DNA from 4 places in the Psychrosphaera algicola genome. Region 4 is predicted to be linked to each of the others. Evidence: predicted binding sites of a transcription regulator. Region 4 holds the regulator's gene; each other region holds the start of a gene.
What was found. Region 4 encodes FliA, which starts transcription of late flagellar genes. Its sites were predicted from a motif close to CTAAAGNTNNNNNNNNNNNNGCCGATA; they were not measured.

Region 1 (8,251 bases), 220 kb from region 4:
AAATAAATTCGTATTTCATTATAAGTCCTATTTCGATCTGGGTCTTTTGGGTGCGCGCTACCCTCAAGCTAACCACATGATAATTTTAAGTTTATTTGATTTTTGTCTGCTTTAACTAAGCGCAGAGTTTGAGGGGTTTAGTGACTTTGGTTCACAAAAATCGAAAAAAATAAAAAATAAATTTTTGAACTTTTAGAGTAATAGACCTATTTATTTATAATCAAATACTTAGAAGAGAGTTGAATTAGTTCACTGGAAACAAAAAAATAATTTGAGTAGCAGTTCTGTTTTTAGGAATGTACTGCCCATTTTAATAAATGGGCAGCTTTAAGCTATCTAATTGTGTTTGAGGCCAGCTAATTTATTTTGCGATCGCAATAAATTGGTTGATTTGTTTGGTAATTCCATCAGCATCTAGTTGCAACTCTTGATAGATTTCTTGCTGAGTTCCGTGTTTGATAAATTGATCAGGCAAACCAATATTTAAAATACGACACGCATATCCGTTGTTAAGAATATATTCGTTAACGGCAGACCCTGCGCCGCCAGCAATTGCATTATCTTCAACGGTAATGATGGTTTTACCCGACGCCGCGAGTTTATCTAACAGCCCGGTATCAAGCGGTTTCACAAAACGCATGTCGTATACAGAGGCGTTGGTATTCTCTGCAGCTATTTTGGTTTCTTCAATAAAAACACCAAAGTTTAAAATTGCGATATTAGCGTCGTGGAGTTCAGAAACCGTTACCGCTTTACCAATTTCAATGGCAGTCATTATTGACTCGATTGGGTTACCAGAACCACCGCCCCTTGGATAACGCACGGCTGCAGGTTGATTTAGCTTATGGCCGGTATACAACATCTGTCGACATTCGTTTTCTGAACTTGGACACATAATAACGAGATTAGGAATACAACGCATAAAACTCAGATCAAATGAGCCTTGGTGCGTTGGACCGTCGGCACCAACTATACCGGCTCTGTCGATGGCAAATAAAACCGGCAGTTCCATTATGGCAACATCGTGGATTAACTGGTCGTAACCACGTTGTAAAAAGCTAGAATAAATTGCCACAACTGGGTTAAAGCCTTCACAGGCCATGCCCGCCGCCAACGTTACTGCATGTTGTTCTGCGATTGCGACATCAAAATACTGTTCTGGAAATGCTTTTGAAAAACGCACCATACCAGAGCCTTCGCGCATTGCAGGAGTGATTGCCATTAATTTGTTATCAACGGCAGCCATGTCGCACAACCAGTCACCAAATACTTGAGAGTATGTAGGTGATGTTACTTTGACGCTGGTAGCGAAGTGGTATTAGGATCAAATTTAGGTACTGCGTGGTATTTGATTGGATCTTGTTCAGCCGGTTCATACCCTTTACCTTTTTAGTGACAATATGTAAAAACTGCGGGCCAGTTAGGTCACGCATATTACGTAAGGTATCGACTAACGCATCTATATCATGGCCATCAATTGGACCAATATAGTTAAATCCGAGTTCTTCAAATATGGTACTTGGAACGACCATACCTTTTAGATGCTCTTCTGCTCGGCTGGCGAGTTCTTTAATTGGTGGAATACCACTTAATAACTTTTTACCGCTTTCTCTAAACGTCGTATATAAGTTACCCGACAGTAGTTTTGCCATGTGGGTATTTAGGGCTCCGACATTTTCAGAGATAGACATGTCGTTATCGTTTAATACCACTAACATATCGGGCTTAATGTCACCGGCATGATTCATCGCTTCAAACGCCATACCAGCGGTCATCGCGCCATCACCAATAACGGCACATACTTTACGAATTTTGTTTTCAGGTTCGGCTTTGTGCGCAGACTGCGCTGAAATTGCCATTCCCAATGCCGCACTAATGGATGTAGATGAGTGACCAACACTTAACGTATCGTATTCGCTTTCTTCACGCCAAGGAAACGGGTGCAATCCATCTTTTTGACGAATAGTATGAATCTGATCCGCTCGACCGGTAATGATTTTATGGGGATAAGCCTGGTGGCCAACATCCCAAATGATACGGTCGTACGGTGTGTTATACACATAATGCAAGGCAACAGTAAGTTCTACAGTTCCTAGACCTGATGCGAAGTGGCCAGAACTCTTACTTACTGAATTTAGTAAGTACTCTCTTAGCTCTTTTGATACAGATTTAAGTGCTTCCTGAGGCAATTTGCGAAGGTCAGTTGGCAGCAAGGCTTTCTGTAAATGTGGAAAATCGGCAATATTTACTGTCATAAAAGAACTTAGTGATCTCGCTCAATGATATAAAGGGCTAATTGTTGTAAAACCGACGTATTGTACGGCAATTGTTGTAAAGCTTGAACTGCTTCGTCAACTAAATTTTTAGCCTTCAATTTTGCTTGCTCTAAACCTAACAACGCAGGGTAAGTGCTTTTGTTTGCTTCTAGGTCTGAACCCTGCGGTTTACCTAAGGTTTCGGTATCTGAAACTATATCTAATACGTCATCCCAAACTTGAAAAGCGAGGCCAATTGCATCGGCATATTGTTCTAAATAATTGAGTTCTTGTTCAGAAACCTTGCCACATAACGCGCCTGCTAAGACAGATGCTTTTATTAATGCGCCGGTTTTTAGCTTATGCATATGTTGGAGATTTGTCAGTTTAATTTCTGGTAACAAATCTGTGTTTGCATCAGTCTCAATCAAATCAATTGATTGGCCTGCACACATATCGATACTGGCTTGTGAAATTAGATGGATGAGTTGCAGCTGGCGTTCTGGCGTTACGCTACTAAGTTCGGGGCCGCTTAACATTTGAAATGCAAAGGTCTGTAAGGTATCGCCAGCTAAAATAGCGACCGCGTCATTGTATTTTTGTGGCAAGTCAGTTGGCCGCGACGCAGATCATCATCGTCCATGGCCGGCAAGTCATCATGTATTAAACTGTAACTGTGGATTGACTCTAATGCGGCTGCGACAACGTTTAATGAATTTGGGTCTGCATTAAATATTTCACCTGTGGCATAAACTAAAAATGGTCTTAAACGTTTACCACCTAATAATAGTGAATAATGCATTGCCGCTTTTAATGTTGGCTCATCAATGTTTGCAGTGGCAAGATGTTGCTCTAAATAATTTTCAATTTGAGATTTATAAACCGTTATTTGTTCGGCAAACCCAACATTGTTCATAGCCGCATTGTTGTCGGAAACCTGTTGAGCATTTTTCACGTTCGGTTTTTCGACTGATTGTTCTGAATTGCTCATCAGTTAGAGTTACCAGCCGGTTCAGTTTGGAAAGGTTGCAATTGAAGATCGCCTTGTTTTTCCATTAGGATCTGTACTTTTTGTTCAGCTTCCTGCAATTTTGATTGGCTTATGCGCGTCAATTCAATGCCGCGTTCAAATAATTTCAACGACTGCTCAAGCTCCAAATCGCCAGATTCTAGTTGATTAACGATGGATTCGAGTTCAGCGATAGCTTGTTCAAATTGAGGGGCAGTAGGCTTAGTCATAAATAGCTTTGGGTCACATTGAAAATTAGCCAAATAAGTTACCGTATTGGCACTGCATATTCAATTATAATCATTTATTATTAGGCGAGGGCGAACAAACAATAGACACTTAGTTAGAAACTATTTAAGTTGTTGGGATATTTGTCGATAGTTATCAATGTAGAAGCAAATTGTGAGATGGGAGTGAGTTGTGGATTTAGCTAGTATTGTAGGCATGATTGGTGCGATTGGGTTTATCGTATTGGCCATGATTTTGGGCGGCGGACTCCATATGTTTATTGACGTACCGTCAATAGCGATTGTATTTGGTGGGTCGACATTCGTCTTGTTGTCTAATTATACGTTAGCTCAGTTCCTCACGGCGGGTAAAATCGCGGGTAAGGCGTTTTCGTTTAAAATTGAAACGCCAGAAGAATTAATTGAAAAAATTGTCGAACTTGCAGATTCAGCACGTAAAGGCGGTTTTTTAGCGTTAGAAGAAGCGGAAATAAACAACGCATTTTTGCAAAAAGGCGTAGACTTATTAGTTGACGGCCACGATGGTGAAGTGGTTCGAGCAACGTTATCAAAAGATATTTCACTTACCACAGAACGTCACGAACTCGGTGCCGGTATGTTTAAAACCTTGGGAGATATTGCTCCAGCGATGGGGATGATAGGTACACTTGTTGGTTTGGTTGCTATGTTGTCAAACATGGATGACCCAAAGTCAATCGGTCCTGCGATGGCTGTTGCCCTATTAACAACGTTATACGGTGCATTTTTGGCCAACGTTATAGCGTTACCTATGTCATTTAAACTGAATTTAAGAACGGGTGAAGAAAAGCTCAATCAAAGTTTGATTATGGATGGGGTATTAGGCATTCAAGATGGTCAAAACCCGAAAGTAATTGAAGGCGTGCTTCGTAACTATCTAGCGGCTTCTAAGCGCGAAGTAAACACTGAGGAATAATTCCGATGGATGAATGTCCAAAATGTCCCCCAGAGGGACTCCCGCTTGGATGGGGACTTTTGCAGACTTAATGTCGTTGCTGATGTGTTTCTTTGTATTGCTTTTGTCATTTGCCGAAATGGATGTTTTAAAATTTAAGCAAATTGCAGGCTCAATGAAGTTTGCATTTGGTGTGCAAAATAAACTTGAAGTTAAAGATATACCCAAAGGTACCTCGGTGATAGCGCAAGAGTTTCGCCTAGGAAGACCAGAACCAACACCTATTGAAATATTGCAGCAGCAAACCATAGAGATGACTCAGCAAGTACTAGAGTTTGAAGAAGGCGAAGATGAATCAGCAGGTGGCCGGCAGGAACAAACCGCAGAAATGCGTGGTGGCATGAGTTCCGCAACCGCAGAAGCAGAATCGGAAACTGAAGCAACCGCCACGGCCGAGCAAGAACAAGTAAATGAAATGATGAAAAAAATTGCAGAACAAATGCAAAAAGAAATCATCGATGGAGCAGTAGAACTTGAATCTTTAGGTCAGCAGATCATTATTCGGATAAGAGAGAATGGGGCGTTTCCATCTGGATCGGCGTATTTACAAGATCAGTTTAAGCCTATCATTCAAAAAGTTGCGACACTACTTAACGACATACCTGGCGATATAACGGTATCTGGTCATACTGATGATATTAATGTGACCAACGAGCTGTTTAACAACAATTGGGATTTATCTTCTACCCGAGCGGTCGCCGTTGCGACCGAAATGATAAATGCGCCATACTTTGATAAAAACCGAATTACGGTCATGGGGCATGCAGATACTCGACCTTTAGTCCCGAATAATTCAACGTCGAATCGTCGCAAAAACCGTCGAGTTGAGATTGCAATTACGCAGGGCAAGGCAAAAGAGTCTGAAGGGATAAACGTCACAGAGCTTTAGGCTTTATTTAAAAATTACGAGTTACCTTTAAGTTAAAAATGGTAACAATATAAAAGACCAGATGTGGTTAATGAGATTTCATTAATGGTGTCTGGTTTTTTGTGAGCCTAGTACAGTATTTATTATTGCTTTGTATAAATGACTAAAAAATAAACCTATGGCATGGTTTTGGCCTTCGTTATATAATCCCGCGCTATTTTAAAAGACCAGTATGAGCTAACCCAATTGTTTTGGTGTCAGTATCGCTTGTCGTCAATGCCAGTGTGTTAAGTGTCATGAGATTAATCGTAAAATACCACCCAGAAATAAACATTAAGAGTCGTTCGGTACGTAAACGGTTTAGTAAGTTATTAGAGTCGAACTTACGTATTATTGTAAAACGTATTTATCCGTCGGCACATGTTGTTGCTCGTTGGAGTGACCTTCTTGTAGAAGCGATTGGTATTTCAGAAGAGATGGAAGCGGAGATTATTGATGCTATTTCACGAATTCATAGTGTAGACCAATATAATCAAATTGTTGAAGTTGACTTTGTTGACTTCGATACCGCCTTCAATGACGTCGCTAAATACTGGGTCCCATTCCTAGAGGACAAAAAGTTTTGCGTGCGAGTTAAACGGTCAGGCAAACATGATTTTACGTCTGGTGATTTAGAACGTTACATCGGTGGCGGTTTAAACCAAGCTGTTGAGTCAGCAAGCGTCAAGCTTAAAAAGCCAGAACTTACAATTCGATTAGAGTTGCGTCAGGACAAGTTGCAGATCATTAAAGCGAATCATAAAGGTTTAGGCGGCATGCCACTCCCAACCCAGGAAGATGTGTTGTCATTAATATCTGGTGGATTTGACTCTGGTGTTGCTACCTATCATATGATGCGTCGTGGAGCGAGAACGCACTTCTGCTTTTTAATCTTGGCGGTAAAGAGCATGAAATTGGCGTTAAACAAGTGTCTTACGAAATTTGGAAACGTTATAGCAGTTCACATAAAACCAAATTTGTTGCGGTTGACTTTGAACCGGTAGTCGAAGAAATTTTGTCGAAAATAGACAATGGTTTAATGGGCGTTGTTTTAAAACGAATGATGATGCGTGCCGCGTCTCAAGTCGCCGCCAAACTCAATATCAAAGCATTGGTTACAGGTGAGTCATTGGGTCAAGTGTCGAGCCAAACGTTGACAAACCTAAGCGTTATTGACCGAGTTACAGAAACACTGATCTTGCGTCCATTAATTCATTTGGATAAAGCGGAAATTATCGATACTTCACGTATTATTGGTACCCACGATTTTGCCGCTGCTATGCCTGAATATTGTGGTGTCATTTCGAAAAAACCAACTACGCGTGCCGTTTTGTCAGAAATAATTGAAGCTGAATCTAATTTTGATTTATCACTTATTGATAAGGTTGTTTCAGCAGCCAATGTTATTGATATCCGTGATATAGAAAAACAAGCGGCCGAGGAAGTTCAGGAAGTTGAACAAGTTACTGAATTACCCGATGGCGCAATTGTGTTAGATATCCGCAGCCCAGATGAAACCGATGAAATGCCGTTAGCGTTGGATGATATTGAAACAATTACGATGCCATTTTTTAAACTGGCAACGCAATTTGGGGATTTGGATCAAACTAAGCCGTATTACCTTTATTGTGACCGTGGTGTAATGAGTCGACTTCAAGCCTTGTTATTACACGAACACGGTTACACAAATGTTAAGGTTTACCGAAAAAATTAAAGATTAAATTCAACGTGTTGTAATCGATTAATCTCGGTTTTATAGCGTTCAATTAGATGCTCAATGGATTGGGCATCGGACTGAATGTTTTTACTTGCCAAAAACGCTTCATTATAAAGTTTAGACACTGAACGTTCACCTGCATCACAAGCAATTGTCACAATTTTCTGTGGTTTTCCACCGTTTAAGGGGCCAGTTTGAACTGCGCAATATAATGCTGCTGTAACGTTTAATGCACTGCTACTGCCTAATACTAATGCATCCTGTTTTCTGACGTAATTCGCAACAGTAACTATATCGCTGTCAGGTAAATTTAAACCGTAATCTATTTTACCTTGCTTAAAGTTGTTAACTAAACGCATGATGCCAATGCCTTCTGTGAATGACGAACCCGCTGTCGCTTGATGCTTGCCATTCATTAGAAAATTTAAAATACCAGAGCCGTCAGGATCAACACTGACTATTTTGGTATTAGGATCTTTTTGCTTCAAATATTTAGAAATACCACCCAATGTCCCGCCTGTTCCAGCGACAGAAACAAAACAATCTAGTTGCCCATCTGTTTGTTGAAATATTTCAGGGCCGGTCGTTAAAAAGTGGGCGTTGGAATTTGCTGTGTTTTCGAATTGATCTGCCCACCAGTAATCTGGGTTTTGTTCAGCAATACGACGGGCGGTGTGGTAGAAATGATTTTCGTTGGCAAAAGGTACGGCATCGACGAGCACGAGTTCTGCACCGTGTAATTCGATTAATTGTTCCTTTTCTTTCGCCTTAGCCTTTTGGCATCACAACTTTCAAATTATAGCCACGTGATTTTGCAACAACCGCGAGGCCAATACCGGTATTACCCGCCGTACCTTCAACTATTGTCATTCCAGGCTTTAATTTACCGCTTTGTTCTGCTTCTAATACCATTTGTAATGCGGCGCGGTCTTTTACTGAACCGCCGGGATTCTGAAATTCACATTTAACAAAAATTTCACACTGAGTCAGTTGGCTAAGTGATTGTAATTTTAAAAGAGCAGTGTTGCCGACTAGGTCGGCAAGAGATTCTGCAGCAGTTAGAATAGTCATTGTGTCGCCTTATATTCATTGAATATTGCTATGATAACGACTTAAGGGAGTTTATTGCCAGTTACCCAATC
Region 2 (8,251 bases), 2.9 Mb from region 4:
ACAACAGAACAATAGTTACCAGTGCCAGAATAAAACAGTACCAAACGTTTGTGACAACTTCGACCGGTGAGATACCAAATGACGCAGCAGCCAAAAGTGCCTGAGCGCCATAAGGAACGATGCCCTGAGCTATGCAACTGAAGATATCAAGTAAGCTTGCACTTTGTTTAGGAGAGATCTTAGCGTCTTCAGCTAGCTGTTTCGCTGTATCACCGGTAACGATAATTGACACGGTATTGTTTGCCACGGCTAAATTGGTAATGAAAGCCAATCCACCTATTGCAAATTTATTGGCGTATTTGTTCGTTTCACTGGCAAACCGTTGCGTAAAGCTCTCCATTTTTCTGACTAAGAACCCTAAACCACCCTGCACTTTCATCAATTGGCTTAAACCACCTATTAACAACCCGAGTAAGAATATCTCCTGCATCGCACTAAAACCGGCATAAATATCTTTACCCAAATTAGCTAGCTCGTAATCAGCAAAAACTGCGCCGCTCAAAGCCGATAAAACAGTACCTAATAACAATACCGCAAATACGTTAACACCTAAAATTGCCAATACAATAATTAGGAAATAAGGTAAGGCTAAGATCCAATTTGAATCCACCTGACTCGGTAACTCAGTCACCTGTGAGTCCAACGCAAAACTATAAATAACCAAACAAATAATTGCGGCGGGTAATGCAAATCTTAGGTTTTCTTTAAATTTATCCTTCAGCTCAGCGCCCTGCGTTTTTGTTGCCGCGATAGTTGTATCAGAAATAAAACTTAAGTTATCACCAAATATTGCGCCACCCACAACAGCGCCGGCTAAAAATGCGGGGTCAATATCTGTGGCACTAACAACACCTACGGCAATTGGCGCTACCGCACCAATTGTCCCCATACTTGTCCCCATTGCCGTTGCTATGATGGCCGATATTATAAATAACCCAGCAACGACCAGTTGACCCGGAATTAAATCAAGGCCTAAAGCGACAACGGCATCGACACCACCCGTGATCTTTGCCACCGATGAAAACGCCCCGGCAAGCAAGTAAATCAAGCACATAGTAATAACTTTATTATTCCCCATGCCCTCAATAAATGAATTCAAACTGGTTTCCAATGGCGCGACTAACAAACCATTATTTGCCTGTCTTTGACGTGTTCGGTCAAGCATTAAGGCGAGGATAATAGCCGGAATAATGGCGACAGGTGCAGGCAATTGATAAAACGCATATGCCACGCCTTGTAAATGCAATGCAATGCCTGTCCCCAAAAAGATAGCGACAAAGAAAGCTAAGGGTAATAAGGCAATTGCTGAACCTTTATCGTTATTTGACGACAGAATTGAGAGGTCATTTGTCATAATGTAATTTTCACTCGATTAGACTTATTATTATGTATTAAGAGCGCCTACTTACTAAACGCTCGTGACTGACGAAATTTGAGAAAGTTCTTCTTCTTTATCAATAACGCTTTGACGCAGGTTTGCATTAGCCTCTGCATGCGCTTCTGGCGATTGACCATCCGCTAGGTCCCAACCGCTTGCATGACGTTCAATAACATTCATTATCATGTCAACATGAGACTCATCGTCATTTAAACAGGGAATATATTGAAAACGTTCACCGCCAGCGTCTTCAAAATACTCTTTGTTTTCTACTGCAATTTCTTCAAGTGTTTCCAGACAATCCACGGAAAACCATAGGCTAAATACTTGCACTGACTTTACGCCTTTGCCGGGCAACGCTTTTAACGTACCTTCTAGATAAGGTTGCACCCATTCCGCTTTTCCAAATCGAGACTGAAAACACGTTAGCATTTCATCTTTTGTAAGTTCCAATTTTTCAGCTAACAATCTCGCTGTTTTAAAACATTGGCAAACATAGGGATCACCATTTAACCAGAACCGTTTTGGGATCCCATGAAAAGACAATACGAGCTTTTCTGCCTTGCCATGTTGCTGCCAATGCGCTTTCACTTTATTGGCCAATGCCTCAATATAATTAGGATCATCGTGATATTGGTTCACAAACCGTAATTCTGGAAACCAGCGACGCTTTGAAAACAAACGCGCTATTTCGTCAAACGTTGAGCCAGTCGTTGTCGCTGAATACTGAGGATATAAAGGTAAAACAATGAGTTTAGTCGCCCCTTTATCCAATAATGATTGCAATTTACTTTCCATATCGGGTTTGCCATAACGCATAGCAAAATCGACCACTAGGTTTGGGTGTTTTTGTGCCATACGTTTAACAACACCGCCGCAAAGACTCGCTGTGTTCGCTAATAATGGCGAGCCTTGTTCGGTCCAAATTTGTTGATATGCATGAGCGGAACGCTTTGAACGAAAAGGTAAAATAATCCCGTTTAGGATCATGTACCAAATTACCCTTGGAATTTCGACTACACGGGGATCAGACAAAAATTGCTTTAAATAAGGCTTTACAGCCGCCTTAGTTGGCGCTTCTGGCGTACCTAGATTAACAAGAAGAACGCCAATTTTGTCCCCATGTTCGTGTTTATAATTTTCTGAATTAATATACTTCATGCAACTTCACTTAAATTATCTATGTACGATAAAAGTTCGATATCGATCACCCTTATTAATATTATGCTCAAAGCGCTATAGGAATTGAAACTAAAGCCGATATTAAATAATAGAGCCAACGAGTTAACTATTTTATGCGTAAAGTAATGGCAAAAGACAGGAAAACATTTATTAAAAACAACAAAATGTCACCAATACGAACGATTGCGACATTAGTCACGACTGCGCTGGCCTGTAGCCTGTTGTTTATGCAACTTGCAAACGCAGCTGAATATGTCCCGCCGATCTCTAAAGCGCGTCAGCATGCAGAAGACATTCGTCACTTTATTGCTGACGAACAAATTAAGTTTCTAACCGCTGGCGACCAAGAGTTTATTGCATTATTTAAAGAACAAACCGCGGGCCTAACCAAAGGCACGGCGATCATTGTACCTGATATCGAGCAACCTATTCATAAACAAGCTGCGATCAGTGGGCTATACGACAAGCTTACAGACTATGGCTGGAACAGTTTATTACTGACAATGCCAGATGACCTTTCACAAATCATCGAAGAAGAAACAACACCTGCCACTGATGAAAACGCCACAGACACCGTGGAAGTTGGTACAGTTGATGAACCTTCAAGTTCGGAACAACAAACAGAAAGTGAGGTAGATCCAAAAACTGAGGTTGCCGAAAAACGAATCCTAACTTACAGCTAAAATCGTTTTATATTGACCCCATTTTCACTCCCGAAGGGAGCAAAAAATCAGTACAGAAATCCAACGTCGATTAGATGCTGCATGGCAACTTGCCGCGAGTTCACCCGGCTACTATCTTGTTATTTGTCAGGGAAAAAGCTGCGCTTGGATAACGGAAATCATCGCCCAAAATCGCCAGTTTTTGCCGGACGCATTAATTATGCTCAGTGCTTTTATGCCACAACAAAATGAAAACAAAAAATTAGCAGAAAGTGTCGCTAATAGTGATTATGCCATCTTAGATTTATATCAATATGCTGATAACAGTTGGGTTCTCGCCAATGTTGATATGCGGAAGAAATTAGCCCGGAAGTATTTTAAGGTCGATTATCGACAAAGAAAACTGCACGTTGGTACTAATTACTACGGCCAACAAAGCCGTATTCTTAAAGAAATATACGGCTTTTTATCATCCGTAGGGATGTAAACTCAAATGCAATTAAAAATTAAAACTGTCTGGCTTTTTTGATCAGATCATAGGCCGCTTGAATATCTTGCGTTTTTTGCTTCGCCAATTCCATAAGCTCAGGAGGAAGTCCTTTAGCAACAAGCTTGTCTGGGTGGTTTTGTGACATCAATCTTTTATAGGCCCGCTTAATTTCTCGAGTAGAATCACGCTCACTCGCCCCGATAAGTGCATAAGCATCTTGCAAGGAGGGAGACTCAGCCTGTCGAGATTTTTCTCGTTGTTCCGAACGACGGTCGTATTGCTTATATTTTTCCTGTTGTTTTTGCTTATACGCCTGAAATCGAACTTCAGCTTCCCACATTGAAATAAGCTGATCTAAGAACCTTTTGGTGTAGCCCAATTCTTTATTTATCTTCAACAACACATCATATTCTTTTTGCTCTAAGACTGAATCGCTATAAGCGGTTTGAACTAAGATATCGAGAAAAAACTGCTGTAGATCGCTGCGATCACCAAAATGCTGTTTAAATAATTTAAGTTTCGCATTAAGTGGAAACCCCGGCAGTTTACCTTCTCTAAACGCGTCACGCGCTTCTTCTTTTGCGATTCAGACAAACGCATTTTAGCCATAAAATCGGATGCTGTCTGGATGTGCTCTGGTGTTACCCGACCGGTTGCCTTTGCCACATGCCCCATCACAGAAAAAGTGCTATAAAAAAGATCGATTGTTTTGAATCGCCACTCTCTAGCCAGTTTGCAACATTTTGTTTGTTCGCCATCTTTTTAATTGCATTATCGAACAAATAACCAACATATAGGCCCACAAGCGCACCTAAAATATTGCGAGTTAAAAGGATCCCAAAAATGACCCCAGCTATTTTTCCAGTCACATTCACCTACTTTTGTACAAATCTTAATCTAATCACCCACTTTAATGGGGAAATTATATCCTAATTCAATAGGCCGCGTAGTATAGCGTAAAAAATCGGATAGAATTCTATCTGTGTGCTTTCCCTAAATTTTTCCATATGAGGTTACGTTGAGTCCAACCATGATTGCTAATCGCGTCAAGACAATATTACTGCGCCTAAGCAAAACGTCTTTATCGACCTTGTTACTTTATTGTTTTTCGAACAGTGCTTTGGCAGCTGTTCCACTTTGTGACATCGAAATTCCGGTGAGCGCGGAAGAAGCTCGCATAAAAAAATTGCAAACTCGTATCAAAGCCGCTCTGAAATAATGGTCGAAAGCGATAAAGCTGAATTAATCAGAAACGAATTTACGGAGTTTCAAGGTAACGTTGTTATTTTTCAGCAACAACAAACCGTACAAGCAGACAGTGCAATTTACGACGAGCTAAAAACCAATTTACCGCTAAAGGTAATATTAAATTGGATTCGACCTCAGCCACAGTTGAAGGCGAATCTATTTTTATTGACGATTCCAACAAAGACTTTAAGTTACTTGATGCCGAATACCAGTTTGGATTTAACTCAGGTCGCGGTAAAGCTGCAGAGTTTTCAATTGAGAATAATCAAAAACTTAAACTCGCCGATGCAACATTTACGACATGTCCGGGCGATGACCCAAGTTGGTTGTTTTCATCAAACAGCATTTATATCGATCAAAAGAAAGGCTGGGGCGAGGCTTGGAATACCACATTTCGAATAAATGATGTGCCTATTATCTACGTACCCTACGTAACATTCCCGATAACAGACCAACGAAAAACCGGTTTATTGTTCCCGGAGTTAGGTAATTCAAGTCGATATGGCGCGTACTATGCACAGCCTATTTACTTCAATATTGCCACAAACCTAGATTATACGTTCACACCTAAATACATGTCAGAGCGAGGCACACAGCTAAATAACAACTTACGGTACATGACTCAAAACAGTTATAATATTTTACAACTTGAATATTTAGATAAAGATCAAAGTGACGATAGTCTATCGCAACGTTACTTGGCACATATCCAACACGACTCCAGTTGGGACGAAAATTGGAATATGCAAATGCAATATACCAATTTGAGTGATGACAATTACATCAGCGAATTTAACAGTGACTATCATCATCAGGCGGATACGCATCTCAATAACTTCGTCAATGTAAACTATTTCAGCGAAAAATTTGATGCGAGCTTTTTATCTCAAAAATATCTGAACTTGGCCCCCATACCTCGTCGTATGTTGTGCCAATCCAACTGCAAGCTGACTGGCGTGAAAACTTGGCTATGGAAGGCGTGACAGTTAGCCTGCATAGCCAATATACCCACTTCACTCATAGTTCGTTTGATGACGATAGAATTGACCGACTGCATTTTGAACCTAAATTAAATTATAGTTATTACAGCCCTGCCTTTCAGTTTGAAACCGGTGTAAGTTTTTTATCAACAAATTACGAAATTCAAAATACAACTGCGGATACCTCAGAAGATATTTACCGTGGCATTTTTAAGTATCGCCTATTAACAGGCTTAAACTTCGAAAAACAGAGTAACTACTTTGGTAAGTCAGTGAGACAGACTTTGGAGCCAAAAATCCAATATGTATATGTTGAAGAAGAAGACCAATCTGGCATTGGCCTCTATGATTCACAGCTTTTAAAAGAAGATTATTTTGCACTATTCCGCGATAATAGATATTCAAGTATCGATCGTATATCTGCTATGAACCAAGCCACGTATGGTTTTAGTACAAGTATATTTGACGAAAAGAACACAGAGTTATTGCGATTTGGCATCGGCCAAGTACAGAAATTTGGCCAAAATAGTAATGAAGAGGGAACTAATGGCGAGTTAACCACCTCTAAACCGTCGCTTGCTATCGAGTTTTTTGGTCGGATCTCAGAACATTGGCAACTTGACGGCGGCTTCCTATATAATCGGGACGCACAGCAAGTTGATACAGGATTTGTGGCACTCGATTATTATTTGACACAAGATCAAAATATTCAGATCAACCATCGATTTGCCAATGATGTCGCGGGCATAAAGATCAACCAAACTGGCCTTTTCACCAGTTACAAACTTAATAATCAGTGGTCGATTGCGGCAAGTTACCACTATGACTCTGAGCGCAAGGTAAACCTCGACAGCTTAGTAGGATTTGAATATCGTTCTTGTTGTTGGAGCGTGCAAATTGCAGCCCAAAGGCAGGTAAGATTAGACTTAAACAGCGAACAAGCTATAGACGATGTTGACGTAACTTACGACAACAGCATTGGCTTAAATTTTAGAATTAATGGACTCGGCGGCGAAACCAAATCAGCAATCACTAAGTTGTTTGCTGACAGCATTTTCGCTTATCGTCGCCCCTATTTGATAACAAATTAAAACGAGAATTAGAATGATAAGAAAATCGATTTTAAGCCTGACACTTCTATTTGCGATGACAAGTGTAGCGCTTAATGCAGCTCCTAAAAAATCGATAATGTGACTGCCATAGTTAACGACAACGTTATCTTAGAAGGTGAAATTGAATCAGTAATTAACGAAGTTAAAGCGACGGCACTGAAAAGCAATCAAGAATTGCCTTCTGATCGAGCATTAAGAACGCAGTCAATTGACCGCTTGATTTTAAAAAGTATTCAGTTACAACTAGCAGAAAAAATGGGCATCCAAATCAGCGATGCGCACTTAGATTCAGCTATAGCGTCAATCGCTGCTGAACAAAAAATTACTGTGGAAAACCTACGAAAAATTGTAACTGATTCAGGTCAAAGTTATGAGCGTTACCGAGAGCAGCTGCGTGAAGAAATTTCAATTAGTGAAGTTCGTCGTGCCAGTGTCCACCGACGCGTAAATATTTCACTGCAGGAAGTGAATACTCTTATTTCACTAATTGACAAACAAACAAGTAAAGAAGAATACCAAATAGGTCATATCTTAGTTGCAGTCGACAGCAAAGCAACCCAAACAGAGATTACCTCTCGTAAATCAGTTGCAGATAAGGTTATCAACTTGCTGAATGAAGGCAGTGACTTTACTAAGGTTGCTATCGCTTCTTCATCTGGTGCTAAAGCACTTGAAGGTGGTGATTGGGGCTTTATGAGCATAAACGAAATGCCTACTCTATTTTCTGCCAGCATTAAAGGTAAAAAGAAAGGTGACTTAATTGGACCACTTCGTTCTGGCGCAGGTTTTCACATCATTAAAATACTCGATGTCCGAGGCCGTCAAACAGTCGAAGTTAAAGAAGTTAAAGCACGACATATTCTGATTAAACCGTCTATTATTCTGAGTGAAGAAAAAGCACAATCTATGCTAAATAAATTTGTTGAAGACGTTAAAAACAACGGCGCAGATTTCGGTGAGCTTGCTAAAGAACATTCTGAAGACCCAGTACTCAGCACTTAAAGGCGGTGAACTAGGCTGGGCAAACCCAGACATTTATGATGACAACTTTAAAGCTCAATTAGGTAAGTTAGAAGTAGGTGAGTACAGCGCGCCATTCCGCTCACAGTTTGGTTGGCATGTGGTGCAGCTAATGGAAAACAGAACCGCTGATGCGACTGAAAAGAGCAAACAAGATAGAGCGTACCAAATTTTGTATA
Region 3 (8,251 bases), 2.0 Mb from region 4:
TTTTTGATTTTTCAAAGATAGCTCAAGAGAGATTAATTATCCTTTGTCGGTCGGATTAAGATCCTCTTCTTGTCGCAAATACCCCGCGGCTTCTTCATCTTGTTCTAACGCTGCCGTAGATGTTGGATTTGCTCTAGTTTGCTGGTTTAGCTGATAAAGTTGTGATGCATTCCCCAAATCTCGTTCACTGGTAATTGAAGCTATAGATTCACGGTCTTTTAAGAACGAAATGACATCCGCTTTAATGGCGGCTAATTGCTCATTATCTTTGTGTAGCTCCATGATATGTCTTGGATGCTCCAGGTTTTTCATACCAGTCGCCGCAAATGTAGTAGAGACGATGCGGGAAACGATAATCCATGGCGTAATACTGCTTCGAACCAAAGTATTTTCAGAGCGAGTGCTATCGTGGATACCAGTACCAGTAGAAATTTTAGATTCAGTAAAGGTCCCTTCGCACTTGAAGTAGACCAACAGAGACTCGAATTGCATTTCAGCATAGAACAAATGAGCACAATTGGTCAGTAGCCTTGCAAATGCACGCAGTAAAAAGCCAATAAGCAAGATGTGAAAACTTGCGATTAATAACGTACTAAATTCCAATAGATGGTCAGAATTTATTATTTGCTCAATGTTGCCAATATTAACCGTGTCGATAAAGTGAATGATATCGATTGCGGAATAAGCAAATAGCACAGTAAAAGCAATGGCTAATAAATAAAGTGCATTGCCACAAATAAGTGAAACTAGACGGGCAGTTTGAAAGGTTTTACCTAATGATAAAGGCTTAAATTTCGGCTGTATCTCTTGGATCATTTCGCCTTTAAAGCCACCTTTACCATCAACTTGTTCCTGCAGTTGTGGTTCAAGTTCCTTGTAAACTCGGTTTGGCACTTCTTTATAACGGCGGTTCGCCATGACTAAGTTATCGAGGTTAATAAAAATTTCCTCAGGGTGTACCGATTCCTGCCAATTTTCACGAAGTTCTGATACTTCGGCTACCGGATTAGAGTTACCTAGACGAGCTTTGATCATAATAAAAATTAAGGCACTGCAAATAAGTGCTAAAACGATAGTCGCAACAAGATAAAGCGCAGCATTAAAGTCAGGCAATTGAGTCAGTGCATTATCTATATCCACTTTGTTTAGGTTACCTTGCGCCATTAACCAAGAAACAAGAAGGCCAATGATGATAGGAAAGACAAATGACAACGAAATGATTTTGGCTAGTGTACCTGAGCCTAATGCTTCAATCTGAGTTTCTGCATCACGTTGGATTGGTTTACCAGCAGAACGCCATGAAAATAGGATATAAAACATTAATAGGGTGCTATAAATAGGGAATGCCAATTCACCTGCTTCACCGGCAAACCCGGCTAAAGAAACAAATGCGATTAGACCATAGGATAGTAATGCTACTAAGGTACTTACCCACGAACCAAATAAACGCTGGGCCATATTTCGTATAGGAAAAGGTAAAAATAATAATTTTGGAATTAAGCTATGTAAAAGACGAGATAGAAAACCGACGGGTTCAACGAAGGTGCTGTTTTTTCGACCAACCAGCATTTCTTCTAATGTTTTAGCATTATATGCAACATCATTTTTTCTTCTTGTGCTGTAGATGTTTCTGACTTACTAAAATTATATGCAAGAGATGTAGGGTGATTTCTGCCGACAAAATAGCGTAATGTACTATAAATACCAGATGCTAATATTTTGATACCTAGTCCAAGCGAGATCATACCAAATATCATTAATATCCAGCCGATACGAGGGTCTTCTTTAACTGAGCCCGACGCGATGACAAGTAAACTTATCCCAACGATTGTTTGAATAATTCCTCTTAGAGCAGTGATTTTGCCCTCTAATTTAAAGGGGTTTTTAGACCGAGATCTATAGAGCCATAATCAAAAGCCACGGAATTCTCCTTGTTGTCTTATTCCATATAAGATGATGTTTTACAGTGTGTTATATCACTTCGCGGTAAATATTTCACGTCGCCGCTACTTTGCCTATATGGCACCTTTTTACAATGAATTTTTGAGAATGACTGACAAAAAGGCCAATATGTAGAACCACTCCAATTAAAAAATGATGTGCTAGCACGAGGGCGATGAGACGAAAATCGTTCGCGATTATTCATAAAGAGCGGTACGGCACAATATATTGAAAGTGAAGGTTCAGTACATTATAAATGTAATAAAATAGACGATTGATCTTTTTAGCCATTTTATTTACGACGAGCATAAAAGAGTTATCTATCAATCGTTCTATTTCGCCTTTTGGAATGGGGTCTTCAAAATAAATAGAAATCCAATGTTTTTTATTCATGTGGTAGCCCGGTTTAATTGTTGGAAAGATTTCTCGAAGCATTATCGATTCGTCCGGATCACACTTTAGATTTAACATTAATTGGTCGTCACGCCATGCGAGCAATGCAAACATTTTGTTTTTGACCTTATAGACAGAAACGTCGTCTCCAAATGGAAATGTCTCTAATGTTTCAGGCTTATTGATTAGGTAGGTTTTGAGCTGGTCAAGTTCCATTAATTCCACAGTATTGAGCTTATTAAGTTGCATAGATAAGGCCACAGACTCAACTTTAATTCAAACATTGAATTAAAGTTGAGTCTTTTAACTAAAGCTAAACTAGATTAAAACGACTCAAAATACCCATTAGGGTCTATTGTTAATTAATAATTTTTATTCTTTATTATTTTTTAAGACAAAACATCAGTCTAACTAGCTGGAAAACAATATGTTTTTGGGATATATGTTTTTGTTCGTTATTTATACAAAAAAGATATAATAAAAAATGTTAACTAATGGGGGTTATGGCCGATAACAATCTTGGGTAGATATAGGTAGAAATTTATATGATTAGATTAGACACAAATTTGATGAGTAACTTAGGGCCGAGTTCGTCAAATAACAAAACAAGGTCAATGGAAGAATCTAGTTCGACAGGTGTGAAAGCACACGAACAAATTACATTCTATCAATACAATAGTAGCGATAAAAAAGCTTTTCGATGTTTCAGCAAACGGTTCATCGTCGACTTGAAGACTCGCTGCAGGCAAAATTTCCTTCGGCAAATTCATCTTTAGAAGAACTCGAAGTTAAAGAACGCGAAGAACGAGCTAATCTTGCGGCAAACAATATCTTAAAGTTTGTTGAATTGCGGTTGAAACATGATGTGGCCGATGGCGCAACTTCTGAGCAACTCGAGTCAAGATTAAAAGCTGCTTTAGAAGGTTTTGAGAAGGGATACGACGAAGCCAACGATGTTCTAAAAGATATGAACTTGTTAAGCCCCGAAGTTGATGAAGATATATCGTTAACCAAAGAAAAGGTGCTTGCAGGATTAGAACTTTTAAAAGAAAAGTATCTACCAGAAACAGCAGTTGAAAATTCTGACAACGACGTAAATGACTTGGCCAATAGCGCTGTTAGCAGTAATGACGTTGTTGCTAAAGCTTCTAAGTCTGAAGTAAGACAAAATATTGGTAAGACGCTCGCTGAGTACAGCGCTGTTCAAGTGGGTGAAGCTCGAGATTTTAGTTTTGAATTGCAAACAAAAGATGGAGATGTCGTTACGATCAACGCATCTTCATTAATGGCCTATCAGGCAGAGTCAGCGAGTGGCTCAACAAAAACACAGTTCGGCGAATCTCAGCTTAATTATTTGTCAGCGGATAGTTTAGAAGAAAACAACTTTGCGTTTTCAGTAACCGGTGAACTCGACGATAATGAGTTAAAAGCGATAAACGATATTCTAAATAGCGTTAATGATTTAGCGACTGACTTTTATGGTGGTGATGTAAACAAGGCATTTGAGAAAGCGATGAATATGGGATTTGATTCAAACGAGATCAGTTCCTTTGCATTCTCTATGACTCGCGTAAGAAGTGTTAAAGCAATACAGGCTTATCAACCAGAACAAGAAATACTTAAACCGAGTGTGTTAAGCGAGTTAAAACCGATTGGTAAATTTGCGTCTGAGTTAGCTCGTAGCCTGACCATTGCCAAAGAGCATTTTACTCATCCGCAACAATTGATAAGCTCAATACTTGAACAGGTCGACTTACCAGAATCTTCGGGTAATGAAGCCTCTAATAGTGATGGTAAAGGCAAAATAAGCTTTTTCGAATTTGCTCAATCGCTATTGGAAAAGTTTGACGAATTAGATGCAATGACGGCAATGCCAGACGCTAAGGGTAAAGAAACTGGGTTATAACCTCAGTACTTTCATTTTGTTTGGGTTGAATTTCAAAATACATAGTTGAAACGGGCATTGCTTTAAAATCTAACAATGCCCAATAACGAATGCTCTGGTCGTTCATTCTATTTCGAGCTATTTCGAAGTGTGAGTAAACGAGCCATCCCAATCACTTGCTAAGTCTTCATGCCTGAGCTGTTCAATGCGTTCCAAATACATTTTGTAAAGGTATCGTTCTGGGAACTGCTCTAGCAAAGTGGTGTACTTTTGATCCGCACTGTCCCAGTTTTGCTCAAGGTAGTCTTGATAAGCCGATTCTAAATCGGTGATTTCCACTTTAGTGACATCGTCCAAATCGTCTAACATGCAAACGGGCTCAAAGATGGCGACGGCCAAATCTTTACCTTTTACTTTTACTTTGTCCACGGGCCTAAATGCGATATTAGGGCATTGCGCTCGGGTGAATTCACTAACAAGAAACTCCAAACCATAAAACTTTGTTAACCCTTCAAGACGAGCACCTAAATTCACTGCGTCGCCAAGCACCGTATATGCCCGACGATATTCTGATCCCATGTCACCGACGTTCATTTCACCGGTATTTATCCCAATACCAACGCGCACAGCCGGCCAGTCCTTTTTCGCAAACTCTTCCCGTAAGTAGGCGGTGATTTTTAACATGTCAAAGCCACCTATGACCGATAACTCAGCATGTCTAGGGTTGTCGATAGGGGCCCCCAAAAGGCCATAACCATGTCACCAACGTATTTGTCGATTGTACCTTCATGCTCAAATATGCTCTTGGTAATTGGAGAAAAGTATTCATTTAACATGTCTTTTAAATCATTAGCGGAGAGTTTTTCAGAGATGCTGGTAAAGCTGCGGATATCTGAAAACAGCACCGACATTTCTTTTCTTTCACCTTTTAATGATGCGCTTGATGGATCACTTAACATTTGGTCTATATGCGCTGGTGGTACATATTGGTCAAACATCGATTTGATCCGTTGTTTGTTTGCATTTTCACTAAAGAAGCCCTTTGCAATATTAAATATTGAAATCCCGATTGACACTATTAATGCATGGATTATGGGGAGGTCCATTTGTTCAACTTGCCAGAGATAGAAATTAAACCCAACGATGCTTGCGATGGAAACAAGTCCCCAAACCGCCATCGACATAGGCCCGACGAAGGGTAAGACGAATGATAAAATCAGCCCCCAAATAACAATTTGCGCTGCTACGGCACCTTCCCAAAATACCGGACGGTACTTAAACAACTCGGGATTAAGCAAACCCTCAACCACATTGGCGTGTACTTCAACCCCTGGGTATTGAATACCGACTGAGGTTTCCGTAAATCGGCAATGCCAACAGCCGATGTGCCCACTAACGCAACGCCACCTTCGAGTAATTCAGGGGCGATGCGTCCATGTAATATGTCAGTAGCAGAATAATATGGGAAAGATTTTTGTCCCCCACGATAAGGAATTAATACACGACCAAATGAGTCTGTTTTTATCCGTCGTTTAGTGCCAAATTTGATGGCTGAAATATCATGAGCTCCTTCAAATCCCTCAGATGGTTTAGTCTCAACAAAGACTTCATCGGCGAGCTCATATACGCGAGCTATTTCTATAGATAAGGAAGGGTATAACACGCCATTATGTTCAAACACTAAAGCGGCTCGGCGAATTGCTCCGTCGACATCTGGGACAGAATTGAAAAAGCCCTGCGAGATTGCCGCTTCTTGGAGGACCTCAACATTCGCAACTTTTCCGGCAAAGTGCATACTAGATATTCGAACGGCTTTAGGGTCCAACATGACAATAGGAGACGGTTTAAGCGTACCAACGTCAACTGACTTGTCATGTTGTAGCAGACCACCTAAAACAACGTCATAGTCCGCTATGGTTTGTGCAAACTGCGTATCGGCGTCGAGTTTAAGCCTTAATTCAGCGAGTTTAGATTTTGAGAGGTGATTTAAAGCGTCAGCGTCGATTAAGGTATCCACGGGATTTATTTCTGGTTCAGAAAATACGACGTCGAATCCGACAACAACGACCCCAGCTTCTTTGAGTTGTTCAACCATTCGGCTTATAGTGGCACGGCTCCATGGCCAGCGACCAACTTCTTCTAACGCCTTTTCGTCAATGTCGACAATAAAGATATTGTGGCTACTTTTTCTTGGGGTATCCGGTAGAGTGGCGTTGAGCCTTAGGTCATAAATAATGCCTTCGATTTTTGAAATGTTTTCCTGCAGTAGTTTGTTTTGCGGGTTTATTAGTCCTATAGCCAAAAAGGTGATGATTAACCCAATCGCAATCGCATTTTTTGTTTTCTTAAGCGCTTCATTTATCTGCAGATCCCTTGAAGTCAAAGTCGTAGATATAATGGCACGGCGAATGCGAGATAAAATCACATGGTTCGAATATGCCTATCTTTTATTGACCTAAGAGTACTTAACGATGAGGAAAATTGAAAGCTGACACTGAATTTGTTTAGGTTTTAATTTGAGATGTGTATTTTTTAACAATGTTGCGGTGGCATTGTGATTGTTTAGGAATAGGAATAGGAATAGGAATAGGAATAGGAATAGGAATAGGAATAGGAATAGGAATAGGAATAGGAATAGGAATAGCAAAATCCAAAACGCCCAACAGGGTCGGGCGTTTTGCAGCTGAATTAATGGGAACGGCGGCGTTTGCTAATTTGAGCATCAAGCCAACGGGCACTCTTACTCAACATCTTTTGACATCGTTTTAGCCAAACCTTTGCCGCTGGGTATTCAAAGCTAAGTAGATACAAGCCTCGGATCAGTAGCAACAGCGACGGCCCAGGGACAATGACAAATATCAAACCTAAGAACACCAACAAACCACCTGTGATTGTATAAAGAAGCTTTTTCATTTTATACCCCATTAGTCGTCAATTGAGACGTTCCCTTTGATACCAGAAATAGCCAATCCGCCAGAACCCGATTCGATAATCGTTAAGCCGCCAGCGGTATTTATTGAGATGTCGCCAGAACCATCGTCAATTGTCACCAAACCAGATATTTGAGTTACTGTTAGGTCGCCAGAGCCGTCTTCAATGTCCACATTACCTTTAATATTGGCGATATAGAGTTCACCTGAGCCGTCGTCAATCCAAACATTTCCGTCTGCGTTTTTAACGACGATGTCACCAGAACCATCATCGATAACAATGTCTTTGGCAACTTGGTTGAGCAAAATGTTTCCAGATCCGTCGTCAATCGCAATACCGTTGGTGACGTTTGATATAGAAATATCCCCAGAACCATCATCGATAGTTAAAGCGAGTTCAAGTGGCATGGTTATTTGTAAATGTATACGCGGTGAAGAGCCAATCCAGTAGCCAGAACTACCGTCATGTTTTGCAACTAGCTCAGCGGATTTACCGTTTTTTCTTAGTGTGAGTTGATAATCTTTTTGTTTTGTTGTGAAGATTGAAGCTTCAACAATAATGTTGGTTTGTCCCTCAATACCTCTAATTGTAAGGTCGCCGGCACCCGCTTCGATTTCAAAATTACGTAATCCTGTGGCATCAAGCTCGAGTTTTTCAGTTAATTGCACGTTGGCTTTTTGGCCTTTGTTGCCCCCAACATGAATGACACAGGCTGAGATCGCAGTAGTAAACAGTGCAAGGATAGTGAATTTAACGAATAGCTTTTTCATATTTTTAAACGGTCCTAATTTTAACGTTATTAAGCTATAACAATCAAAATCGAGGCCATGTTTTAACTATATGATTTTAAAGGTTTAAAATATATTTTTATAAAAAAGAAACGTTGCGTTTGGTTTAATAAACCACTATCTGGCAAAAATGCCAATATTAGTGGTTTATTTAAGCCAATATTTGTATGGTTTAGTCGGCTGTTTTGGATGAGCCCTGCACTGCGTTATTTATTGTCGCCATTTCATTTTTGGTCAATTCTCGCCATTGTCCTACAGCTAACCCTTTTAACGATACATTCATTATTCGTGTGCGTTTTAATTTCGTAACGTC
Region 4 (8,251 bases):
TTATTTTGATCGCTACCGTACTGCGACTTGCACTGAATGTTGCAAGTACCCGTATCGTTTTACTTGAAGGACACAAAGGGAGACGCCGCTGGACAAGTCATCGAGGCGTTTGGTTCCGTTGTTATTGGTGGTAACTATGCCGTCGGTTTAGTGGTCTTCGCAATTCTCGTTATCATTAACTTTGCGGTTGTTACAAAAGGTGCAGGTCGTATCTCTGAAGTAACCGCTCGATTCACACTTGATGCAATGCCTTGGTAAACAAATGGCTATCGACGCCGACTTAAATGCCGGTTTTATTTCACCAGAACAAGCAAAAGCACGCCGTGAAGAAATTGGCAAAGAAGCTGACTTCTACGGGTCAATGGATGGTGCGTCTAAGTTTGTTAAAGGTGATGCTATCGCTGGGATTATTATCTTATTTATAAACATCATTGGTGGTTTGTTTATCGGCATGATCCAACACGACTTGTTGTTTGGTGAAGCAGTAGAGATTTATACTATTCTAACCATCGGTGATGGTCTGGTTGCACAGATTCCAGGACTGTTATTATCAATTGGCACGGCGATTGTTGTTACTCGACAAAACACTGAAGAAGCGATGGGCTCTCAGGTTACATCGCAGCTTGGCGGCGAAAAAGTTTTATACGTTGCTGGTGGTTTATTGGTAGCGATGGGGTTAGTGCTAAGGTATGCCACACTTAACGTTTTTAGGATTTGGTGCGATTTTACTTGGCGCAGCTTATATCACTAATAAACGGGCGGCGGAAGCGGTATTAGAAGCGAAAAAGAAGCTGTTAAAGCGCCGGCTCGTGATCCTGTTGAAGCGGCTGAGAACAAAGACGTAAGTTGGGACGATGTTGCCCATGTCGATACCATAGGTTTAGAAGTTGGTTACCGTTTGATCCTCTTGTTGATAAAACCCAAGGCGGTGAATTGCTGTCACGTATAAAAGGTGTGCGCCGTAAACTTAGCCAAGAGCTTGGCTTCTTAGTGCCAGCGGTTCACATCCGTGACAATTTAGATTTAGATCCAAATGTATATCGTATTACCCTGATGGGGGTAACAATAGGTGAAGCTGAAATTCGACATGATCGCGAGTTAGCAATTAACCTAGGTCAAGTGTTTGGCAAGGTTGATGGTATCGAAACAATAGACCCTGCTTTCGGTTTAGAGGCCGTTTGGATAGAAGCTAAAAATCGAGATAAAGCACAGTCATTAGGTTATACGGTTGTTGACCCAGCTACTGTGGTTGCAACGCATATAAGCCAATTGTTAACTAATAACGCAGCACAGCTACTTGGTCATGAAGAAACGCAAAATCTTCTTGAAATGATTGGTAAAAATTATCCAAAACTTGTCGATGGTGTAGTGCCAGAAATGATGAGTTTGTCGGTACTTACGAAAGTTCTGCAAAATTTATTAAATGAAAGTGTGCCAATTCGAGATATTCGTTCTATTTTACAAACCCTTGTTGAGTATGCTCCAAAAAGCCAAGACCCCGATGTGTTAACGGCTGCGTGTCGTATCGCACTTCGTAGATTCATCGTCCAAGACACCGCTGGTTCGGTGGCAGAAATACCCGTCATAACTTTAGCGCCAGAGCTGGAACAGATGTTGCAACAGTCTATGCAGTCGACTGGAAACGAAGGCGCTGGTATTGAACCAGGACTTGCTGAACGTATGCAAACGTCACTTGCAGAAGCACATAAGAATCAAGAATTACAGGGTGAACCTTCGATTCTTCTTACGTCAGGCATGTTACGCAGTGTGTTGTCTCGTTTCCTAAAACACAGTGTCCCTGGTTTGGTAATTCTGTCGTATCAAGAAATACCAGAAGAGAAACAAATTAAAATTGTCAGTTCGGTTGGTTAGTTGTCAGAACTTTGACGGAGATTTAGAATGAAAATAAAACGTTATTATGCAAAAGATATGAGAACAGCACTAGCTCAAGTAAAAGAAGAGTTAGGTGTAGACGCAGTCATCATGTCAAACAAAAAGACGGCAACAGGTATAGAGCTTGTTGCAGCGGTAGATTCTGATGCAGAATTAACAACTAAACCTTCTACACAACCGGTGAGTGAAGCCGAAACGCAGCAATCGATATCAAATCAACGAGTGAACAACCAACAAATGGCCGGTGCTAGTGGATCAATTCAAGCACTGATGAATAAGCCAGAAGGTGCACAAACGCAAAGTCAGCCTGCAACTAATGTGGCCAGTTCGTTAGACGAATTATTAAAGCGTCAAAGCAACTTTAGTAAGCCAGCTCAAGCGGCTGTTGCTCCTCGTCAGGCACAGCCTGTTCAAGCTTTACAAGAAAATGAAAATCCAGTCGGGACTATGACCTAAGGCACTATCACAACAAGCAGAATCAGAATTTGAACAATGGTTATCTAAAGCCCGAGATAAAGTTGCTGAAGAGTCAGCACCTTCTCAGGTTGATTTTAACTCGCTAAATAATGATATTGGTTATGACTCAAATACAAATGAAGCGCACCAAGCACAGTTAGATGGTGATGATTTGTCTGATCCACACTCGGCTCCAGTTTCTGCTTCTATTAGTGAGTTGGCGACATTAAAGGCCGAGATGAACTCAATTAAGCAATTATTAGAACATCAAGTCTCAAATTTAATGTGGCAAGACGTCAATCGTCGTCAACCTGTAAAAGCGATGTTAACTAGCAAATTAAAAGAAATGGGTTTATCAGTTAAAGTCGCTGAGCATTTAACGCATTTTATTGGCGAAGACACTAAACACTCTGATGTTTGGCCTAAAATGTTAGCGTTGTTAACTGAACAACTTGATACAACAGATAACGAAATTATCAAACGTGGCGGAGTCTATGCATTGGTCGGTCCTACTGGCGTTGGTAAAACTACGACCATAGCTAAGTTAGCGGCTCGTTATGCACAAATGTATGGTGCCGACAAAGTTGGCCTAATTACGACTGATAGCTTTCGTATCGGCGCACTTGAACAATTGGCAACTTATGCCAAAATATTAGGGTGCCCGCTTAAACAAGCAAAAGATGTTGAAGAGTTGTCTGAAGCCATTTATCAGCTAAGAAACAAAAAGTTAGTTTTGATTGATACAGCTGGCATGAGTCAACGTGACATTAAATTGACAGAAAGATTAAATTATTTGTTAACGCGATCACGTGTTAACATTAAAAATTATTTAGTTTTATCAGCCACTTCACAAATGAGTGTACTGCAAGAAAGCGTACAACATTTTAAAACAATTCCACTTTCGGGTTGTATATTTACAAAAATAGACGAATCTTTAAGTTTGGGAGAGTTAATGAGTGTTGCAATTCATAATAGGTTGCCAATTGGTTATTTAACCAACGGTCAACGCGTCCCAGAGGACATTAGAGTTGCAAATTCAGGAAAAATTGTGCAAAAAGCTAATCAATTGTTTGAATTAAAGCAAAAAGTAACTAACGAAAATAATAAGGTAGTGCCAAAAGCAGTAGGCATGTATGATTAAAGCAAGTTCATCTGACTAAGGCTAGTGGCTTAAGAAATATGTCTTTAGCAAATAAAACCAAAGTAATCGCTGTTACAGGCGGAAAGGGTGGCGTTGGCAAAACAAGTGTTTCGCTAAATACCGCTATAGCCCTAGCTCAAATCGGGCAAAAAGTGTTAGTGCTAGACGCTGACCTAGGCTTAGCTAACTGTGATGTTATGCTAGGTTTACGTGTCGAAAAAACTTATCACATGTCATCTCCGGTGAAGCTGAACTTGACGATATTTTAGTTGAAGGGCCGTACGGCATTAAAATAGTACCGGCAACTTCAGGTACTGTAGATATGGTCGACCTTTCTCCTACCCAGCATGCCGGACTTATCCGAGCTTTCAGTGAAATGCGAACACCAGTGGATATTTTTATTGTCGATACTGCGGCAGGCATTTCAGACATGGTATTGTCCTTTTCACGCGCATCCCAAGAATTATTAGTTGTTGTCTGTGATGAGCCAACGTCAATTACTGACGCCTATGCACTGATCAAAATTCTTAATCGTGACCATGGTGTCAATCGATTTAAAGTCGTGGCGAACATGGTTCGTTCGATGAAAGAAAGCTAGGACCTATATAAAAAATTATCTTTAGTGACGGACCGATTTTTAGACGTCACACTCGAGTTAACTGCGATAATTCCATTTGACGACAATTTAAGAAAAGCGGTTCGACGCCAGCGGGCAATTGTGGACGCTTTCCCAAGATCGCCATCGTCTGTCGCATTTAAAACTTTAGCTGCCAAAATAAATAACTGGCCGACGCCGACAAACGCGACTGGTAATTTAGAATTTTTTCTAGAGCAGTTAGTAAATTAAGAGGCGCTCGTTTGAACAACAAAGTTGCCGCAGCCTACGAGGCTAAAGAACAATCGCTCACTAGCCTTGTAAACAAACATGGGGTGTTAGTGAAACGAATTGCCCACCATTTGGCTGCGCGATTGCCCGACAGTGTCCAAGTTGATGATCTCATCCAAGCAGGTATGATTGGTCTTATTGAAGCATCAAAGAATTTTGATGGGTCAAAAGGGGCGAGTTTTGAAACCTATGCTGGCATAAGAATTCGAGGCTCCATGTTGGATGAAATTCGACGTGGCGACTGGACTCCCCGCTCTGTACACCGTAATACCCGATTAGTTGCCAATAAAATATCAGCGTTAGAAGCTGAACTTGGACGCGACGTTAAAGATGTAGAAGTCGCTGCTGCATTGGATATATCACTTGCCCAATACCACCAAATGTTAAAAGAGACGAGCGCAGGCCGTGTCCTCGATTTGGACAGCTTAGGTGTAGCGGAAGATGTGGTGACAAAACATACTGACGGTTCGGACGATGTCTATGACGGTGTCGAAGTAAACAATTTTAAATCATCAATGATAAAGGCAATTAAGTCATTGCCCGAGCGAGAGGGACTAATTCTTTCGCTATATTATGATGATGAGCTAAACTTACGTGAAATTGGTAACGTTTTGAACGTGAGTGAATCGAGAGTTAGCCAGATCCATAGCCAAGCTATGGTGCGGCTTCGAGCTCGATTAAAGGAATGGTTATAATAAAACTTGTAACTTCCTAATTTTTATTAATAATATTTATTTACGTTAATCATGTATTTTCAAGCCGGTACGAACTACTATAAGTGAAACTGGATTGGGAACTAACAAAACCTCACTGGAGGACGCTTTGGATAAGAATATGAAAATTCTGGTTGTTGACGACTTCTCAACAATGAGAAGAATCATCAAGAACCTATTGAGAGATTTGGGCTTTACCAATGTTTCAGAGGCAGATGACGGAAGTACTGCATTACCAATGTTGCAAAATGGTGACTTTGATTTTGTTGTTACGGACTGGAACATGCTCAAGGTATGCAAGGGATTGATTTATTACGTGAGATTCGTAAAGACGAAAGCCTAAAACATATGCCTGTCATGATGGTAACTGCAGAAGCTAAAAAAGAACAAATTGTTGCCGCCGCTCAAGCGGGTGTTAATGGCTACATTGTTAAGCCATTTACTGCAGCGACGTTGAAGGGCAAATTAGAAAAAATATTCGAGCGCTTAGAATAATCTAACTAGGAGTACACTATGTCTTTAGAGACTGCTCCGCAGATTAGCCTTGAAGAGGCTAAAGCCTTAGTAGCTGCGCTAGAGTCGGGTGACAATACAACAGCAAACACCATTTTAATGGGCATTGCTGCACCTGAGCAAAAAGAATTATTTGCAGAAGTTGGAAAACTCACACGTCAATTACATGATTCGCTTTCTAGTTTTCAATTAGATCCGAAAATTGCAAATTTGGCGACAGATGATATCCCTGATGCAAAAGAACGATTAAGTTACGTCATGAGTTTGACGGAACAGGCTGCCAATAAAACAATGGACGCCGTTGACGCTAGCTTGCCGTTAGCTGACAAAATTAATAGCGATATTTCCAGTTTAAAACCTGAGTGGGATAAATTAATGCAGCGCCAACTTGAGTTGGGCGAATTTAAAACCTTATGTTTTTCAGTGAATGAGTTTATGGAGACTGCAGAAAAAGACGCAGCCCAAATTCATCTTTATATGACTGAAATCATGATGGCTCAAGACTTTCAGGATTTAACTGGTCAGGTAATCAAACGTGTTATCGAGTTAGTCAAAGAAGTTGAAGATAGTTTAATTCACTTACTGACAGTATTTGGTGAACCTAGTAGAGAATCTATTAATGAAGTTAAGGCTGCTGTCGATAACAATGGTGTAGAAGGTCCAATCATCGATGCTGAAACACGTGAAGACGCTGTTTCGAATCAAGATGAAGTTGACGACCTATTATCTAGTTTAGGCTTTTAAGTTAGGGAGCTGCCGAATGGCGTTGGAAGTGGATCAAGAGATATTACAAGATTTCTTAATAGAAGCTGCAGAGATCTTAGAATTACTATCAGAAGAGCTAGTTGAACTGGAAAATGACCCAGAAAACGCTGGTCTCTTGAATTCCATTTTCCGTGGATTTCATACCGTCAAAGGTGGCGCTGGCTTTTTAGCGTTAACGCATTTGGTGGATGCGTGCCATGGTGCAGAAAATGTTTTCGACATTCTGAGGACTGGCAAACGGAGCGTAACACCTGAATTGATGGATGTTATTCTCCAAGCGCTCGACACCGTCAACGAAATGTTTGCTCAAGTTCAAGCTGGTGAAGACCCAGCTCCTGCTGATCCACAACTGTTAGAACGTCTACATCGTTATAGTCATCCGGAGGCCGAAGTAGTTGAAACGGTTGCAGATGTCGAACCAGAAGTTAATTTGACTGGCGGCGATATAGATGAAATATCAGAAGACGAATTTGAAGCATTATTAGACGAACTCCATGGTAAGCCGGCCGCGACAGCGACGCCAGCACCTACTTCTCCCACGTCGTCAGCAATTGCTAGTAGTGGTGATGACTTTTCAGACGATGAATTTGAAGCATTATTAGATGAATTACATGGGAAAGGGTCGTTTGAAACATCAAAACCTTCGGCTGGTAATGCTGCACCAACGGCTCCAGCACAACCTGTCTCGTTTTCAAATGAAAGTGATGAGATAAGTGATGACGAATTTGAATCTTTGTTAGACGAATTACATGGCAAAGGCGCGTCACCAACAGTAAGTAAACCAAAAGCTCAGGCACCAAAACCACCTGAACCGCCAGCGCCAAAAGCGACGCCAGCACCGGCACCAAAACCGCCTGTAGCGGCTAAACCCGCTCCTGCTAAAGTTGCGCCGGCTAAGTCACCTAAACCTGGTGAGAAAAAGGCACCACCACCACCGGCAGCTGAAACAACTGTTCGTGTTGACACTAAACGCCTTGACGAAATTATGAATATGGTTGGTGAACTTGTCTTAGTCCGTAACCGGTTGGTGAGCTTAGGGGTTAATTTAGGATCTGATGAAGCGATGACCAAAGCAATATCTAATTTAGATGTTGTAACTGGAGACCTGCAAGGCGCGGTAATGAAAACGCGTATGCAACCGATTAAAAAGGTATTTGGTCGATTCCCTCGGGTTGTTCGAGATTTGGCTCGAAGTTTAAATAAAGAAATTGTATTGGAATTACTCGGTGAAGAAACCGATTTAGATAAAAATTTAGTAGAAGCTCTAGCGGATCCGCTAGTGCATTTAGTTAGAAATTCTGTAGACCACGGCATTGAAATGCCGGACGAACGTGAAAACGCTGGTAAGAGCCGAGTCGGTACAGTTCGTTTATCGGCGTCACAGGAAGGCGATCATATCTTGTTAGTCATCGAAGATGACGGTAAAGGAATGGACCCTGAAAAGCTTAAAGATATAGCCGTAAATAAAGGCGTTCTCGATGCGGATGCTGCAGCTCGATTGTCAGACACTGAAGCATATAATTTAATATTTGCTCCGGGCTTCTCAACGAAAGAAGAAATATCAGACATCTCTGGTCGTGGCGTTGGTATGGATGTGGTTAAAACCAAAATCACTCAGCTTAACGGCTCTGTCGATATCCAGTCTGAATTAGGCGTTGGCACTACACTAGAAATTAAAGTACCACTGACACTAGCAATTCTTCCAACCTTAATGGTTGTTGTTGGTGAGTTGATATTTGCATTGCCGCTATCAACGGTAAATGAAATTATTCATCTGGATTTAACAAAGACAAATATAGTTGACGGCCAGCAGACTGTTATCGTTAGAGAAAAAGCGATCCCACTATTTTATTTAGAAGACTGGTTGATCAAAGGCAATAACCC

Region 1: the regulator FliA is predicted to act here: its motif matches at 3,618-3,644, upstream of pomA (flagellar motor protein PomA).
Region 2: the regulator FliA is predicted to act here: its motif matches at 2,615-2,641, upstream of PN838_RS21465 (DUF3530 family protein).
Region 3: the regulator FliA is predicted to act here: its motif matches at 2,821-2,847, upstream of PN838_RS16660 (DUF5610 domain-containing protein).

Annotation. Positions count from the first base shown of each region.
Region 1 covers NZ_JAQOMS010000002.1:1,206,229-1,214,479, reverse strand. The annotation lists gene PN838_RS06525 (hypothetical protein) at 1-19, opposite strand, end outside; partial or broken gene dxs (1-deoxy-D-xylulose-5-phosphate synthase) at 362-2,255, opposite strand; partial or broken gene ispA ((2E,6E)-farnesyl diphosphate synthase) at 2,264-3,171, opposite strand; gene PN838_RS06510 (exodeoxyribonuclease VII small subunit) at 3,246-3,494, opposite strand; gene pomA (flagellar motor protein PomA) at 3,685-4,446, shown strand; partial or broken gene PN838_RS06500 (flagellar motor protein MotB) at 4,446-5,374, shown strand; partial or broken gene thiI (tRNA uracil 4-sulfurtransferase ThiI) at 5,650-6,701, shown strand; gene thiI (thiazole biosynthesis protein) at 6,723-7,106, shown strand; gene PN838_RS06490 (pyridoxal-phosphate dependent enzyme) at 7,103-7,831, opposite strand; gene PN838_RS26120 (pyridoxal-phosphate dependent enzyme) at 7,878-8,180, opposite strand; gene PN838_RS06485 (hypothetical protein) at 8,222-8,251, opposite strand, start outside.
Region 2 covers NZ_JAQOMS010000002.1:3,899,400-3,907,650, reverse strand. The annotation lists gene PN838_RS21475 (Na+/H+ antiporter NhaC family protein) at 1-1,354, opposite strand, end outside; gene hemH (ferrochelatase) at 1,409-2,539, opposite strand; gene PN838_RS21465 (DUF3530 family protein) at 2,674-3,243, shown strand; gene PN838_RS21460 (DUF3530 family protein) at 3,290-3,709, shown strand; gene djlA (co-chaperone DjlA) at 3,729-4,298, opposite strand; gene PN838_RS21450 (co-chaperone DjlA) at 4,387-4,581, opposite strand; gene PN838_RS21445 (hypothetical protein) at 4,743-4,931, shown strand; gene PN838_RS21440 (LPS-assembly protein LptD) at 5,083-5,943, shown strand; gene PN838_RS21435 (LPS-assembly protein LptD) at 5,889-7,031, shown strand; gene PN838_RS21430 (peptidylprolyl isomerase) at 7,131-8,054, shown strand; gene PN838_RS26685 (peptidylprolyl isomerase) at 8,014-8,251, shown strand, end outside.
Region 3 covers NZ_JAQOMS010000002.1:3,032,435-3,040,685, forward strand. The annotation lists gene PN838_RS16645 (gamma-glutamyltransferase) at 1-15, opposite strand, end outside; partial or broken gene PN838_RS16650 (hypothetical protein) at 37-1,921, opposite strand; gene PN838_RS16655 (MmcQ/YjbR family DNA-binding protein) at 2,143-2,595, opposite strand; gene PN838_RS16660 (DUF5610 domain-containing protein) at 3,035-4,240, shown strand; gene PN838_RS27880 (adenylate/guanylate cyclase domain-containing protein) at 4,358-4,963, opposite strand; gene PN838_RS27885 (adenylate/guanylate cyclase domain-containing protein) at 4,915-5,529, opposite strand; gene PN838_RS16670 (CHASE2 domain-containing protein) at 5,463-6,644, opposite strand; gene PN838_RS16675 (hypothetical protein) at 6,724-6,945, opposite strand; gene PN838_RS16680 (PGPGW domain-containing protein) at 6,908-7,144, opposite strand; gene PN838_RS16685 (DUF4097 family beta strand repeat-containing protein) at 7,144-7,920, opposite strand; gene rluF (23S rRNA pseudouridine(2604) synthase RluF) at 8,111-8,251, opposite strand, start outside.
Region 4 covers NZ_JAQOMS010000002.1:988,925-997,175, reverse strand. The annotation lists partial or broken gene flhA (flagellar biosynthesis protein FlhA) at 1-1,872, shown strand, start outside; partial or broken gene flhF (flagellar biosynthesis GTPase FlhF) at 1,900-3,490, shown strand; partial or broken gene PN838_RS05405 (MinD/ParA family protein) at 3,529-4,337, shown strand; gene PN838_RS05400 (RNA polymerase sigma factor FliA) at 4,349-5,071, shown strand; partial or broken gene PN838_RS05395 (response regulator) at 5,277-5,584, shown strand; gene PN838_RS05390 (protein phosphatase CheZ) at 5,603-6,346, shown strand; gene PN838_RS05385 (chemotaxis protein CheA) at 6,363-8,251, shown strand, end outside.